Regions from separate parts of the Arthrobacter sp. NQ7 genome, predicted to be linked through region 1. Evidence: predicted binding sites of a transcription regulator. Region 1 holds the regulator's gene; each other region holds the start of a gene.
The links. The regulator LexA, encoded in region 1, represses DNA repair genes until DNA is damaged. The targets are predictions, from matches to a motif close to TCGAACANNTGTTCGA.
Positions count from the first base shown of each region.

Region 2: PUN71_RS19100 (LexA family protein) is a predicted target of LexA. The motif match lies at 2,662-2,677, and genes of this name have one in related genera.
Region 3: PUN71_RS19600 (LexA family protein) is a predicted target of LexA. The motif match lies at 3,089-3,104, and genes of this name have one in related genera.

Region 1 covers NZ_JARFXU020000024.1:27,926-32,708, reverse strand. Annotated here, with positions in the region: gene hisH (imidazole glycerol phosphate synthase subunit HisH) at 1-57, opposite strand, end outside; gene hisB (imidazoleglycerol-phosphate dehydratase HisB) at 54-680, opposite strand; gene PUN71_RS19320 (histidinol-phosphate transaminase) at 742-1,860, opposite strand; gene PUN71_RS19315 (LysM peptidoglycan-binding domain-containing protein) at 1,982-2,359, opposite strand; gene lexA (transcriptional repressor LexA) at 2,711-3,448, shown strand; gene PUN71_RS19305 (ATP-dependent DNA helicase) at 3,522-4,783, opposite strand, start outside.
Region 2 covers NZ_JARFXU020000023.1:54,902-59,684, forward strand. Annotated here, with positions in the region: gene PUN71_RS19085 (GIY-YIG nuclease family protein) at 1-569, shown strand, start outside; gene PUN71_RS19090 (hypothetical protein) at 552-863, opposite strand; gene PUN71_RS19095 (Y-family DNA polymerase) at 886-2,184, opposite strand; gene PUN71_RS19100 (LexA family protein) at 2,217-2,648, opposite strand; gene PUN71_RS19105 (hypothetical protein) at 2,764-3,303, shown strand; gene PUN71_RS19110 (histone-like nucleoid-structuring protein Lsr2) at 3,300-3,623, opposite strand; gene PUN71_RS19115 (serine hydrolase domain-containing protein) at 4,383-4,783, shown strand, end outside.
Region 3 covers NZ_JARFXU020000025.1:12,472-17,254, forward strand. Annotated here, with positions in the region: gene PUN71_RS19575 (hypothetical protein) at 1-418, shown strand, start outside; gene PUN71_RS19580 (glycerophosphodiester phosphodiesterase family protein) at 415-1,227, opposite strand; gene PUN71_RS19585 (hypothetical protein) at 1,272-1,535, opposite strand; gene PUN71_RS19590 (HAD family hydrolase) at 1,637-2,455, opposite strand; gene PUN71_RS19595 (hypothetical protein) at 2,550-2,861, opposite strand; gene PUN71_RS19600 (LexA family protein) at 3,118-3,549, shown strand; gene PUN71_RS19605 (Y-family DNA polymerase) at 3,558-4,783, shown strand, end outside.

The sequences.
Region 1 (4,783 bases):
CTTTTGGGAAGCCGTGGGATCGATGATTGCCCCGTCTTTCAGGACCTGGCCGCTCACAGTGCCCCCTTCGTGGACGGGATACCTTCGACCCGCGGGTCGGGTTCCACTGCGGCGCGCAGGGCGCGGGCAAAGGCTTTGAACTGGGCCTCAACGATGTGGTGCGGGTCCCGGCCGGCCAGCACGTTCATGTGCAGGCAGATGCCCGCGTGCAGGGTAATCGCTTCGAACACGTGCCGGGTCAGGGAGCCGGTGAAGTGGCCGCCGATAAGGTGGTACTCCTGGCCCGCGGGTTCGCCGCCGTGCACCAGGTAAGGCCGGCCGGAGACATCGACCACGGCGTGCGCGAGGGCCTCGTCCAGCGGCACCGTGGCCTCGCCGAACCGGCGGATCCCGGCCTTGTTGCCTAGGGCGGTCCGGAGCACTTCACCGAACGTGATGGCGACGTCCTCCACCGTGTGGTGCACGTCGATGTGGGTGTCGCCCGTGGCCTTGACCGTCATGTCGATCAGGGAGTGCTTGCAGAGGGCCGTAAGCATGTGGTCGTAGAACGGCACCGAGGTGTCGATGTCCGAGGTCCCGGTTCCGTCGAGGTTGATCTCCACGAGCACGGAGGACTCGCTGGTGGCTCGCTCCATGCGGGCGGTCCGGGCCGCAGCAGCATTCGATCCGGTTGAACTCATGGTGAAGGATCCTTTGTGGGAGAAGAAGTGGTTCAAGGCGCCCAGCGCCGCAGTATCAAGTCTAGGCGGGAAGGGCGGCGTGGCCCGCAAGGATGCGTTCCAGGGACTCAAGGAAGGCTGTGGTTTCCGCCTCAGTTCCCGCAGTCACCCGCAGGTGGCCCGGGATGCCGACGTCGCGGATCAGCACACCGGCCTCCAGCAGTTCCTGCCACACCTGGTGGGGGTTTTCCAGCCCTCCGAAGAACACGTAGTTGGAGTCGGACGCGGCGGGCTCGAGACCCATCCTTGCCAGTTCCGACACGATGCGGTCCCGTTGCTTCTTGATGTCCTCGACGTCGGCCATCAGGGCCTCCCGGTGCTCCAGGGCCGCAAGCGCGGTCGCCTGGGTGATGGCGGAAAGGTGGTAGGGCAGGCGCACCAGGCGCAGGGCATCGGTGACCTCGGGAGCTGCTGCCATGTAGCCAAGGCGGGCGCCGGCCAGGGCGAAGGCCTTGCTCATGGTGCGGGAGACGATCAGCCGTTCCCTGCCGGGCAGCAGGGTCAGGGCGCTGGGCGTGCCGTCATGTGCGAACTCGTGGTACGCCTCGTCAACGATGACGATGGCTTGGCTGTCTTCGCCTGCCTCGTAGACCGCCTCCACCACGTCCAGGCCGAGGCCAGTGCCGGTGGGGTTGTTGGGCGAGCAGAGGAACACGATGTTCGGCTGCAGTTCCTTGACCTGCCGGGCCGCGGACTCTGCGCTCAGGCCGTACCCTTCGGCGCGCTCACCGGTGATGTACTGGGTGTCCGTTCCGCTGGCCAGGAGCGGGTACATGGAGTACGTGGGCGGGAAACCCAGGGCAGTCCTGCCGGGGCCGCCGAAGGCCTGGAGGATCTGCTGCAGAACTTCATTGGAGCCGTTGGCTGCCCATAGATTGGTTTCGTCCAGGCCATGGCCAAGGTACTCAGCCAGGGCCTTGCGGAGCTCCGTGAACTCCCGGTCCGGGTAACGGTTGAGTCCGGCAGCGGCTTCCGTGACAGCCGCTGCGATGGCGGCACGCACATCAGCGGGTACACCATGGGTGTTTTCATTGACGTTCAGCAGGATGGGGACGTCCAGTTGGGGCGCCCCGTAAGGAGTCAGCCCGCGGAGATTGCTGCGGAGGGGAAGCCGGTTCAGGCGTTCTAGCTGGTCGTTCACCTGAACAGTTTAGTTGCCGCGGCAACGGCCGGAAAATGTGACGGGTGCTGTTCGCCGTCGGCAGGCGTTCCCAGGACCACTGGGTGGCCTGATAAGGCCGGATCGTCCCGCATGCAGCTGGTCAGCGTGTGGGTACGAAGAGTTGCTGGCCCGGAATGACGCTGCCGGCTCCAAGGTTGTTGAGCTGGACGATATCCGCCACCACGTCCCGGGCGTCACGGTCCGGGGCGACAGTTCCCGCGATGGCCCACAGGGACTGGCCCGGCTGCACGGTCACGGTGACTGTTGGCGTCACCGCCAGGCCGGCGGCGGAGTCCGAGGCCTTGGCGGGCGAATTGAAGAACCCGCTCAGCGACAGCAGGACCACGGCGAGGAGTACGAGCGGGGCTCCGATCAGCACAATGCGCCCGCGGCGGGTTAGCCGCAGAGGCCCCGGCGCGGATGGTGCCTTGCGGGCGAAACTGCTGTGGGAAACCTGGTGAAGAGATAAAGCTGACATGAACTAAGCCCTCCTGGACCTGCCGTGCTGCCCGGTGTCCGCCCGCCGCTGCCCCCGCCACTCGCATCCGGGCCCGAAACTTCGTTCGGCCGTCTTCGAGGGAGGCATTCGCTGGTTAGAACACATGTTCGAACTTTGCTTGTTTATTTTTAGCACTTATCAACGAACAATGTCGAGACTCGCTAGAACAAATGTTTGAAAAAGCACTGTGACTGGCCTAGTTTTGAACCACAGAACAACCACTCCCGTAGTTGATCAGCAGGGTCTGACAATGACAGATGGGGTCCTTCCGGCGGCGGTGTGGAAACAGCGCCCGCTGGATAAGGCGGCAAGCGAAAGGCATTGGCGAATATGGCAGCAGCAGCCGCCGCGGGCAGGACCGACCCGCAACCCAGGAGGAGCGCCAAGGGCCTGACCCTGCGGCAGAAGAAGATCCTGGAAACGATCCAGCGCTCGGTCAATGAGAACGGCTATCCGCCTTCGATGCGCGAGATCGGCGACACCGTGGGGCTTGCCAGCCTTTCCAGCGTGACCCACCAGCTATCCCAGTTGGAAAAGCTTGGCTACCTGCGCCGCGACCCCAAGCGGCCCCGGGCCATGGAAGTGCTGATGCCCCTCACCCTGGACGGCGGCGCTGGAAAAACCGCCGGTACGGCGCCTGCCCCGACGGCGGCCGGTGCGGGTGCCGGCGTAGCTGAACTGCCCAGCGCCCTGGATACCGCAATGGTGCCGCTCGTGGGGCGGATCGCGGCCGGCGGCCCAATCCTTGCCGAGCAACTTGTCGAGGATGTCATGCCACTCCCCCGCCAACTCGTGGGACAGGGCGAACTCTTCATGCTGAGGGTTGCCGGGGATTCCATGGTGGACGCCGCCATCTGCGATGGAGACTGGGTGGTGGTGCGGCGCCAGGCGGACGCCGCCAACGGCGATATTGTCGCTGCCCTGCTCGACGACGAGGCAACCGTCAAGACGTTCCGCCAACGGGACGGACACACGTGGCTGCTCCCGCAGAACACGCAGTACGAACCGATCCTGGGCGACCACGCCACGATCATGGGCAAGGTTGTTTCGGTCCTGCGCTCCCTCTGACCGCGTTCCTTCCCGTCGGGCATCCGAGGAGGCGGGCATCCGAAGCCGCGGCCCTTCGGCTTGGGGGCGCCGCCTATTTGGTGGCGTCCGCCCCCAGCCTGGACAGCGCGGCCAGTGCCTTGCTGCGGTCGGTGGTGGCCCAGAACGGCGGCAGCGCACCCCGCAGGAATCCGGCGTACCGCTCGGTTGCCAGCCGTGAATCAAGCACGGCCACCACTCCCTTGTCCCCGGTGGATCGGATCAGCCGCCCGGCGCCCTGGGCGAGCCGGATGGCGGCATGCGTGGCCGATACCGACATGAAGCCGTTGCCCCCGGCTTGTGCCACAGCGCGGGAACGCGCCGTCATCAGCGGATCATCCGGCCGCGGGAACGGGATGCGGTCGATCACCACCAGCCGGCAGGAACCTCCCGGGACGTCAACGCCCTGCCACAGCGACATGGTTCCGAACAGGCAGGTGTCGGGTTCGTCCGCGAACTGCTTGACGAGGGCTGTCATGGTCGATTCGCCTTGGCAGAGGACCGTCACATCGAGCTTGGGCCGCAGGGCGTCGGCGGCTTCCTCCGCCGCACGGCGGGACGAAAAGAGGCACAGCGCTCCCCCGCCGGATGCCTTGATGAGTGCTTCCAGTTCCTCGAGCGCCTCCGCCGAGACCCCGCGGCCGGGCTTCGGCAGGTGCCCGGCCACGTAAAGGATTCCTTGCCGTGGATAGTCGAAGGGCGAGCCAACATCCACGCCCGTCCAGCTCGGCGCGCCGTCGCCGATCAGGCCGAGTCCCCCTGCCGCGGGTTCAAATGCCGAACCAATGGCCAACGTGGCGGAGGTCAGGACCACGGTGTGCCCGTTGAAAAGCCCTTCCCGCAATTTTCCTGCCACTGACAGCGGGGCAATGTTGACCAGTACCGGTGCCGATTCATCAGGCTGGGAATATCCCTGGCCGGGGTCGAACGTGCTGGCGCGCGAGAACCACACCACCTCCCGGTTTTCCCGGGCAGTGATCAACCGCTCGCACAGTTCCAGGATGAGCATGAGCCGGGACCGGGCAAGCTGCCGCCCGCCGTCGGCCGTGGTGTTGCTGTCGCCCTTGGAGTCGGACAGCGCGGCACGGCAGGCCTCGCGGAGCTGGTCGACGCAGTCGAGCTGCTCATCGTTCAGGCCGTTGGGCAGCAGGCCGTTGGGTACGCCGGCCAGCGCCAGCTCGAGGTTGGCGGCTGCGGCGTTCAGGGCATCGACGGTGATGGCGGTGTGTTTCCGGGCGCCCGAGGCGGCAGCGTGCACCATGGCGACAGACAGCTGCCCCGACACGGCCCCGGTGACGCGGTCCTGCAGTTCATGTG
Region 2 (4,783 bases), on a different contig from region 1:
TCTCTGATGAGTTCTGTGAGGACCGTCGGCAGGCGGCGCTGGAGAACTTTGACCTCAACATGGCGTTCTTCAAACAGCTCTCCGGAAAGGGCTTTCTGGACGCACTGAGCGGCATGCTGGCCAAGCATGAGAGCCTCCAGCCCGTCAAAGACCTGCGTGACTGGGCAGGCGTAGAGGGCGTCTACGTCATGGTCCTCGACCGATACAAGCAGGCCTACACCGGGCAGGCTGAAGACATCCGGGGGCGGATCAAGAGGCACTGGAGCGGCACCAAGCAGTTCGACCGTCTGATTTTCGAAGACAAGGAAACCTCAGTCCTGTCCATCGACTCGTTCAGGGCCTTGGATACCAGCCGCATCTTCGCGGCTAAAACTAAGCGGCGGTGGGAGCTGGAGCGGCGCATCGTCAACGATTACCAGCCGGACTTCCTTCTCAACCGGGTTCCCGGTGGCGAAAGACCTACGGGAGACCGATTCCTGTTATGGGAGGTCAAGCGGCGGCAGTTGCTGGCCAACACCCGGGAAAGCAAGGAGGAGTCCGGAGCCGTTGATTTAGTCGTTGCTGATTGACTCCAGCAGCCACTGCTCCGAGAGGGGCTCACGGCGCAGCTCAAACGTCGTCAACGGGGACATAGAATCAGCGCGCACCTGCACTTGCCAGTGCTCGATGTCCACGACGTTGCCGATGCCGACCGGGACGCTTCTCCTGGTCTCCCACCAGGAATCCCGCGTGAAGCAGTGGACAGGCTCTGCTGCCACGGCCCACAGCTTCCCGTCATACCGGACCGCCAGCGGAGTGCCGGCTTTGGTGAAGCGGACCGCCACGGGGATGTTCAGGGCGGGTGCTTCGGGGGTGGCTGTCATTTCGGGTCACTCTTTCGGTGAGTTAGGCGGCTTTGACGAGAGGTAGCTCGTCCCAGTGCGTGGTGTAGCGGGGTGAGAGCATGTCGCGTTTCATGGTCCAGTCGGGCCCTCCCCTGATGCCACCGTGGCCCAGACCGATCGAGCCGCGGCCGTACCGGCGGGCGACGTCCTCCAGGAGCGAGCCGATGTGGCGCTCCTCGTGCGGGTTCTCGAAGAGGGACAGCGGCGCCTGGTTGCCGGTCGGGCGCAGGTCGGTGACCATAATGCCGGCCTTGGCATAGCGGATGCCCTCGACGATCCGCGGCAGCAGCGCGTGGGCAGCCTTGGTCAGGAGGACAGGGTCGGCAGTGCGCATCGGCAGCGGGACGCACACCGAGGGGTAGGACGTGTCTTTCGGGTTGAAGTGCGAGGTGCCGGCGAAGGCGGTAAGGACCTTGGCCTGCAGCCTATGCTTCGCCAGCCGCGCCGAGGCCTGCTGCCCGTATGCGCTCATCACCTGTCGGATGCCGGCAGCGGTGGTGATGGGCTTGGCGAAGGAGCGGGAGAAGATCAGCTGATCGCGCCCGATCCGTTCCTCCTCCATCGGGATGCACGGGGTGCCCTGGAGTTCCAGGACGGTGCGCATCATGACGATGGAGAACCGGTCGCGGATCATGACCGGGTCGGCGCGGACCAAATCGAGGATCGTGAAGATGCCCATGCCGTTAAGTCGCCTTGTCAGCCGGCCCGCGATGCCCCAGACCTCCTCCACGGAGAGCCGCTCCAGCAGCGCTTCCCGCACCGCCGCGGGAACGGACTCCCAGTGGCACACTCCCCCGAATGCCGGGTTGTTCTTGGCCCACTTGTTGCACAGTTTCGCCAGGGTCTTCGTGGGCGCGATCCCGACGCAGACGGGAACGCCCACGTGCCGCCGTACCGCGGCTTTCATAGTCCGGCCGAGGTCGAGCAGCTGCTCGGGTACACCCTTGACGCCCAGGAAGGCTTCGTCGATGCTGTACACCTCGAGCCACGCGGAGTACCGGCCCAGCAGTTCCATCACCCTGGCGCTGATGTCGCCGTAGAGCTCGTAGTTGCTGGACAGGGCCACGAGCCCCCACTCTTTGGCCCGGGGGGCGAGTTTGAACCACGGATCGCCCATCGCGATGCCAAGCTTCTTGGCCTCTGGGGACCGGGTCACGGCGCAGCCGTCATTGTTGGACAGTACGATCACCGGCTTGCCCTCCAGGGAGGGGTTGAACGCCCGCTCCGCGGAGGCATAGAAGCAGTTGACGTCCAGGTGGGCAATCTGTGGCATCCGCCGCATCACCGCTGGCTTAGACATGGCCGGGGTCGCATCTGATGCGGAAACGCGCGCTACACATGGTGAAGACACCTGGTGGCAACGCCCCAGATCGTCAGGTCGGAAAGTGACGGCACGGGGATGTCAGGGTAGGCGGGGTTCTCGGCCTGCAGCACGACGCCGGCGGTGGTGATCCGCAGCCTCTTGATCGTCAGCTCCCCGTCCAGGACCGCCACGACCACGCATCCGTCGTGCGGTTCGAGCGCTCGGTTTACGACCAGCTCGTCGCCGTCGCTAATGCCGGCACCCTCCATCGATGATCCGGACACGCGCACGATATAGGTGCTCGCGACGTCCTTGATCAGGTGTTCGTTCAGGTCGATCCGGCCCTCGAAATAGTCCTGCGCCGGCGACGGATAACCCGCCGCGACCGGCACCGGGGAGGCCAGGACCAGCAGCATGGACACCTCCGCATCTACCACACGAGGGCCGACAATTACAGGCACAACACACCTTTATTCGAACATACCTTCGACTACTCAGTGTACGCGTGGCCCCGGACAAAGGAGCCTGTCGGAATGAAATGAAGGTGTTGCGCTGGCGAGGGGTAGCATTCGCGGAATGAACGATGAGCTCACGGCTCGCCTGGTGCGTCAGGCGATGCAAGCAACCGCTGAGGGAGAGGCGGTCGACGGCCGCCCGGAGGCCGCGCTGTCACTAAGGGCCGTGGGCTTGTCCGTTGAGTCCATCGCTCAAAAACTCGGCTGCAGCACATCGGTGGTCCAGGCTGCCCTGGATACCGCCGCCGCCCGCCGCCCTCGCGGATTGCGGCGCGAGGAGCGCTTCCCGTACGAGCTGCACGTCCTGCTCGCTGCCAAGCTCCGCGACCACCCGGAACTGCGCGACCTGGCCAGAGCGAACATCCGGCGCATGCGCGAAACGCCCAGGGCCCCAATGGCTGAAGACTGGGTGGACCGGTGGGAGGAGATCCTGGACCTGTCGGCGGATGCTGCGGAGCGCCAGATGCTGCGAGGTGATGAGCTGGGCAGCGACCTTCGGCAGATGAGCCCCTTTGCCGGCGCGCTCGACCAGGACGAGCGCGCAGTCGCGATGAAGAAGGCGCAGCTCCTCGCTGGCCTTTCAGCCTCAGGAAGGTCCTAGCTCAAGGAAGCCAGGTACCGCTGCACGACGTCCTCGCGGATGCGGCCGCGAGGATTCACCTCGATGCCGTTCGCGCCTGCCCAAGCTCGGACGGCCTTAGTGTCGGCCGCCGGCGGGAGCTGGCGAACGGCAGCCGCCCTCCCGACCTTCTCCTTGCGCGCCGCCTGCGCATAGCGGGTCAGCACGCCTCGAAGTGCGGCTGCGTTCTGACCTGCCAGGTCAATCTCGTAGTCGGTGCCGTCCAGGCCAAACCGGAGGGTCTCAGTCGCCTCGGATCCATCGAGGTCGTCAATCAGTTCAATCACGGTGCGTGTAGCCATCCGAAGATCGTAACGAGACCCGCCCCTCACAAAATGGTGCAACGCGGCCGAACGCGCTTGTGATCTAGCTCACGACGTGGCCGCTCTTAAGGGCTTTCAAAGCGGATCGTATGTGCTAGCCCGCTGAACTCCCTTTGTCAGACGCCGCATGTGCTTTCGAAACAGTCGTAGAATCTACGCCTCATTTGGAGTTGTATTTTGCGAGACGCAGTCATGCTGAACCAGTTGGCAAAGCTGGACCCCGGCCGTGCCTTTGTGGTTGTCGCGTCAGTCGTGGCGGCAACGAGGGCTTTGCCGCTAGCGCCCAGGGCACCGCGGAATGCTGGAATGCTTGCCATGTTGGTCCTCCCAGAAACAACGAAAAAGGCGACGGGGTAACAGGCGGGGTCCTGTCTGCGCGCGACGTTATTACTTGAGAGTTGGAAAAACCTCACCTCGACAAAGTGATAGTCCAACCGGCGACCCGAAGGACTACCGAGGAATGCTTCCCCGCTGTGTTGGTGAAGAATAAAATTGCTGTGCTGGGGCGGCGGTGCCGTCGTAGTCTGGCCGGACGTGGTGCCGCAGACGGCCAAGCTTGTCTCATAGGCGGAACGGCGGCACCCAATGACCACGAAGTATCACCTGTGGGGGCGCGCGGCCCTCGTATGCGCCCTGGTCCTCACGCCAACTGGCTGCACCCAGTCCAACGATGGACCCACCCCATCTTCGAGCTCACCGAGTCCCTTCGTGTCGCTGGAGCATCAAATCCAGTTGTTCATGGATGAGGGAGCACCCTCCGCCGTCGTACAGATCCGCTGGCCCGATGGCGAGTGGTCCCGAGCCTACGGCGTCCGCGACCTCGAAACCAGGACGGCTGCGCAGCCCACGGACCGCGCAGAGGTCGCCAGCGTCACCAAGACAATGACCGCCGTGGCCGTGCTGAAGCTCGTGGACGACCACCTCATCGGCCTCGACGATCCCGTCAATGACGTCATCCCTGGCTTCACCACGTCACTCAAGCCACCAGGCCCAATCACTGTGAGGCAACTGCTCGGCCACACTTCCGGGATGCCCGAGGTCAATGATGCCCTGCCGAAAGACATTGACTTCCGCCCCGTCCTTTCCCAGACGCTCACCATGGAGCGTGGCCTTCAACTGGCGGGAACCCTGCCATGGAC
Region 3 (4,783 bases), on a different contig from region 1:
TGGCAAGGCAGCGGAAAACGCCATGGAGGACCTGGCCGGGACATCGAAGCCCACGGAAAAGCTGGATGTGCCCGATCCCACCGACCCCAATGACGACGTGGAGGTCCACTCGTCGCTCAGCGAAGGTTCCAACGCCATGTCGGCGGAGAAGCAGAAGGCGCCCGGTTTGAAGACCGGAGCTGCGCCCGCCCCCGTGTCCGACAGTCCCCTCGGCGGGGACGTCGATGAGACGGACAATGACAGGGACGGCACCGGCAGCACGGACGACGACGGCCTGGCCGGGGATGCCACGGCACCCACCGGTGGCGGGGGAACAACAGCGGGGCCGGCAGGACTTCCGGACAGCAACCCCGATGAACTGAGGGCAGACCCGACCGAAGGCGATGAGGATCCGTCCACCAGCACGGGCCGGGGTTAGCCCTCCGGCCGGTGCGGCCACTGGCCGCGGGCCAGCAGCACGCCGCGCAGCAGGTCCGCCCGGTCAGTGACGATGCCGTCCACGCCCAGTTCGAGGAGCCGGTGCATTTCGTCGCTGTCATTGATGGTCCACACGTGCACCACCAGGCCAAGGGCATGGGCGCGCCGGAGGAAGCCGGACGTGACAACACGGAGCCGCCCGTAACGCACGGGAACCTGCAGGGCGTGGATGTCGCGAAGGACCGGACGCATCAAAAACCGGAACACCGGACGCGGGAGCACAGGGCCCAGCAGGGTGAAAAGCGCCGTTGAGCCCACTCCCGCCGAGGAGGCCACCGGCCGGCTGAGCAGCTTCAGCACCGCCCGCCGCCGCCGGTCGGAAAAACTGGTGACCAGTACCCGGTGGTGCACTTGGTGCCGCTCGATGGCGGCGGCAGTGCTGCGGACTGAGCCCCAGTCCTTGACGTCGAGGTTCAGCCGGGCGTCGGGAAGTGTGGTGACCAGTTCGTCGAAGGTGGGGATGGGCTCGCGGCCGCTGATCCGCGCTTTGGCCACGTCCGCGGCCGGCAGGTCCGCTACCCGCCCCTTGCCGTCGGTCACGCGGTCAAGGGTTTCGTCGTGAAAGAGCAGCAGAACGCCGTCCGCAGTAGTGTGCACATCGGTTTCGAGATACCGGAATCCCAGGCTGACGCCGGAACGGAACGCGGCCATGGAGTTCTCCAGCCCCTCCGTCGAGAACCCACGGTGCGCCATGGCGATGGGAAGCTGCCGCCCGGACGGGTCTTGATGGTCAAAAAAGGGCAGGGTCACACTGCGAGCGTACCGCCAGCAGCACCTGGATCAGGCCGGTGCGGTCATTCCCGGCAGTCGGTCTCCCCGCACGCAACGATGTCCACGCCGTCGCCGCAGTGCAGCAGGGTCCGGCCACGGCCACCGTCGAGGTGGACCCACACCGCCGTATGGTCAGGGGTGATCGTGTCCACCACGCCGCCTGCCTCGAAGCCCGGCGAGAACAGGACCCGGACGCGGTCACCCTGCCGCAGCTGCTTCCAGTGCGGAGCGGGCATCGCTGTGCGCAGCGGTGCATCGGCAAGGTGCTGCTTGACGTTCTTTGCCATGGTTGCCCCCTAAGAGCCGGCGTACGAGGTGCCTGCTTTCCACGTTTGAGGCTACGGCGGAAAGGTAAACGCCAGGTGAGCGGCAGCTGGGAGTTTGGGGATCAGGAAAACTGGACGCCCAGGGAAGCCAGCCTGGCCTCCAAAACCTGGGCTACGCCGTCGTCGTCAAAATGCGGCGCCTGCTGCCCTGCTGCCCGGATGGCTTCCGGATGGCCGCTGGCCATGGCATAACCGTGGCCGGCCCAGCGGAGCATCTCAATGTCATTGGGCATGTCGCCAAAGGCGACGACGTCGGCGGCGTCGATTCCCAGGGCCGCGGCATATTCCGCCAGGGTGACTGCCTTGTTGACGCCGGGCAGGGACAGTTCGAGCATGGCGACGCCCGGCGAGGAGTGCGTGGCGGCGGCCAGGTGTGCGACGACGGGCGCCACCTCAGCCAGGAAGTCATCGGGCGTGCCTTCGCGGACGATGGCGAGAAACTTGACCACCGCGTCGTCATCGGTAAGCGTGTCCTTCAGCGGCGCGGGAGTGAACTCGGCAAGCAGTTCACTGGACCCGTTTTCGATGAAGCCGGGCTCGAGGTGGAATCCGCTGAGCGTTTCGGCGGCGAACAGCGCGGCGGGCCGGAGTTCCTTGATGATGCGGCGGAGTTCCAGGACTGTCCCGATGGCGAGGGCGCGGGCGGAGACCAGGCGGTCCGCCTCAAGGTCCCAGACGACGGCACCATTGGAGCAGATCACCCGCCCGGTGTGGCCGAGCTGCTCCTCGAGCGGGTGCAGCCACCGCGGCGGCCGGCCGGTGACGAAGACAAGTTCGACGCCGGCTTCCCGGCAGGCGTGGAAGGCGCGGATGGTGCGGGGGCTGATTTTTCCATCGTGCCCAAGGATTGTTCCGTCGATATCGCTTGCAACCAGCCGCATCCTGCCAGTCTACGTGGGCGTCCGGCCGCCGGGGTGCGCAGGGTGGAGCATGGCCCGGGAGTGGCTCTGGGACCGGGCGCGTCCCATCTTGCAGTCAGGGGCCGACGGCGTGCTGGACCTTGTGCCTGATCTCCCTTCCGGCCTTGCGGGCCTGGGCCGGCCTGGTGAAGGCGCCCGGCGAATAGGCCATGCAGTAGTCCACCGGCTGCACAGCCCTCCACCGCCACCCCTCCGAACTCCGGAAGATTTCGAAGGTGGCATTGGCGGCAGCTGCCTTGAAGGCGGCTGCCTCACGTTCGGCGAAGGCCATGGACGCGAAATAGCGGCCCGGCCACGCCAGCAGTTCACCGTTTTCAGAGCGCCACCAGGACGGCCCTTGACCCCGGTCCGCGACTTCAAATTTCACGACAGGTCCTTTCCTCGATCCGGCCGGGCAGCTGGCCGCCCACCTGCTGGCAGGGCGGCAACCACCCAGGCTCAGGATGGGGGATGAAGCACAAGGACGCGGCCTGATCCGGTAAAGAATGGCTCAAGAACAGTGGACGACGGCTGCAGCCCTTCGTTAGCCGCGGACTCTCCGCCGCCTGGCAGGGGGAGTGCCCGTTGTCAGCCACCGGCGCTACACTGAAACTATCGAACGTATTTTCGAATAAAGGTGTGTTGTGGGCGTTATTGTCGGTCCCCGCGTGATAGATGCGGGCGCCTCCCTGTTCTCGGTGCTGATCTCCCCCGTGGCGGTGGCAGCGGGCTTCCCGTCGCCGGCACAGGACTACTTCGATGGCCGCATTGACCTCAATGCACACCTGATCAAGGACATCACCAGCACCTTTGTGGTCCGGGTAACCGGTGATTCCATGGAGGGCGCCGGCATCAGCGACGGCGATGAACTGATCGTGAACCGGGCGCTGGAGCCCCGCGACGGATCCGTGGTGATCGCTGTGCTGGATGGAGAACTGACCGTGAAGCGGCTCCGCATCACCCGCACAGGGGTGGTACTGCAGGCAGAGAACCCGAAGTATCCGGACATCCACGTTCCTGCCCTGTCCGAGTTGACCATCTGGGGCGTAGCCACCAGGTGCCTCCACCATGTGTAAGGAGCAGCATGGCTAAGCCGGCCCTGATGCGGCGGATGCCGCAGATTGCCCACGTGGACGTCAACTGCTTCTACGCCTCGGCCGAGCGGGCTTTCGATCCCTCATTGGAGGGACGGCCGCTGGTGGTGCTGTCCAACAATGACGGCTGCGCGGTGACCCGCTCCCCTGAGGCGAAGACCCTGGGCATCTCCACCGGCGAGCCCTGGTTCAAGCTTGCGCCGCGGGCCAAGGAATGGGGCCTGGTGGCGAAGTCCAGCAACTATGAGCTCTACGGGGACATCAGCGCCCGGGTGATGGAACTGCTGGGCAGGTACTCTGCATGGCTTGAGGTCTACAGCATCGACGAGGCGTTCCTGGGCGTGAAGGGCGGGCCGGAAGAGCTGCTGGCTTTGGGCCGCCGGATGAAGGACGCCGTGCGGCGGCATGTGGGGGTGCCGGTGTGCGTTGGCATTGCCCCCACTAAAACCCTGGCCAAGCTCTGCAACAAGTGGGCCAAGAACAATGCAGCTTTCGGCGGAGTCTGCCTGTGGGACGCCGTCCCGCAGGAGGTGCGGGAGGCATTGCTGGCCCGCTTGCCCGTGGACGAGATCTGGGGCATCGCCGGGCGGCTCACCCGGCGGCTCAACATCCTGGGAATCTTCAACGTCCTGGACCTGGTCCGCGCGGACCCCGTCATGATCAGGGACAGGTTCTCGGTGGTGGTGATGCGGACGGTCCTGGAGTTGCGGGGAACCCCCTGCATCCCCATGGAGGAGGAGCGCATCGGCCGCGACCAGCTGATCTTTTCCCGCTCCTTCGCTACCCCCGTCACAACAGCGGCATGCCTGCGCGAGGTGCTCAGCATCTATGGACAGCAGGCGAGCGCCCGGCTATCCAAGCACGGGTTGCAGGCGAAGGTCCTGACGGCGTTCGCTGCCACGTCCCCCTTCAGGAACCACGAACAGGCGTATCCATCCGTGTGCGTCGCGCTTCCGATGCCCACGGCGGATCCGGTCCTGCTCACCAGGGCCGCCCACGCGCTCCTGCCCCACATCCGGGACGGACTCAAATACGCCAAGGCCGGCCTCATGCTCACAGACCTCCGTCCCACAGGGAACCAGCCGCCGCTGGAGCCGTTCGTGAACCCCCACGAGGACCGCGGAATCGGGCCCCTTCTTGAGGACGTGGGCAAGAAGTTTGGCCGGAGCTCCATTGGGTTGGGGCACGCCGGCATCAGGTCGGGACTGGACTGGAC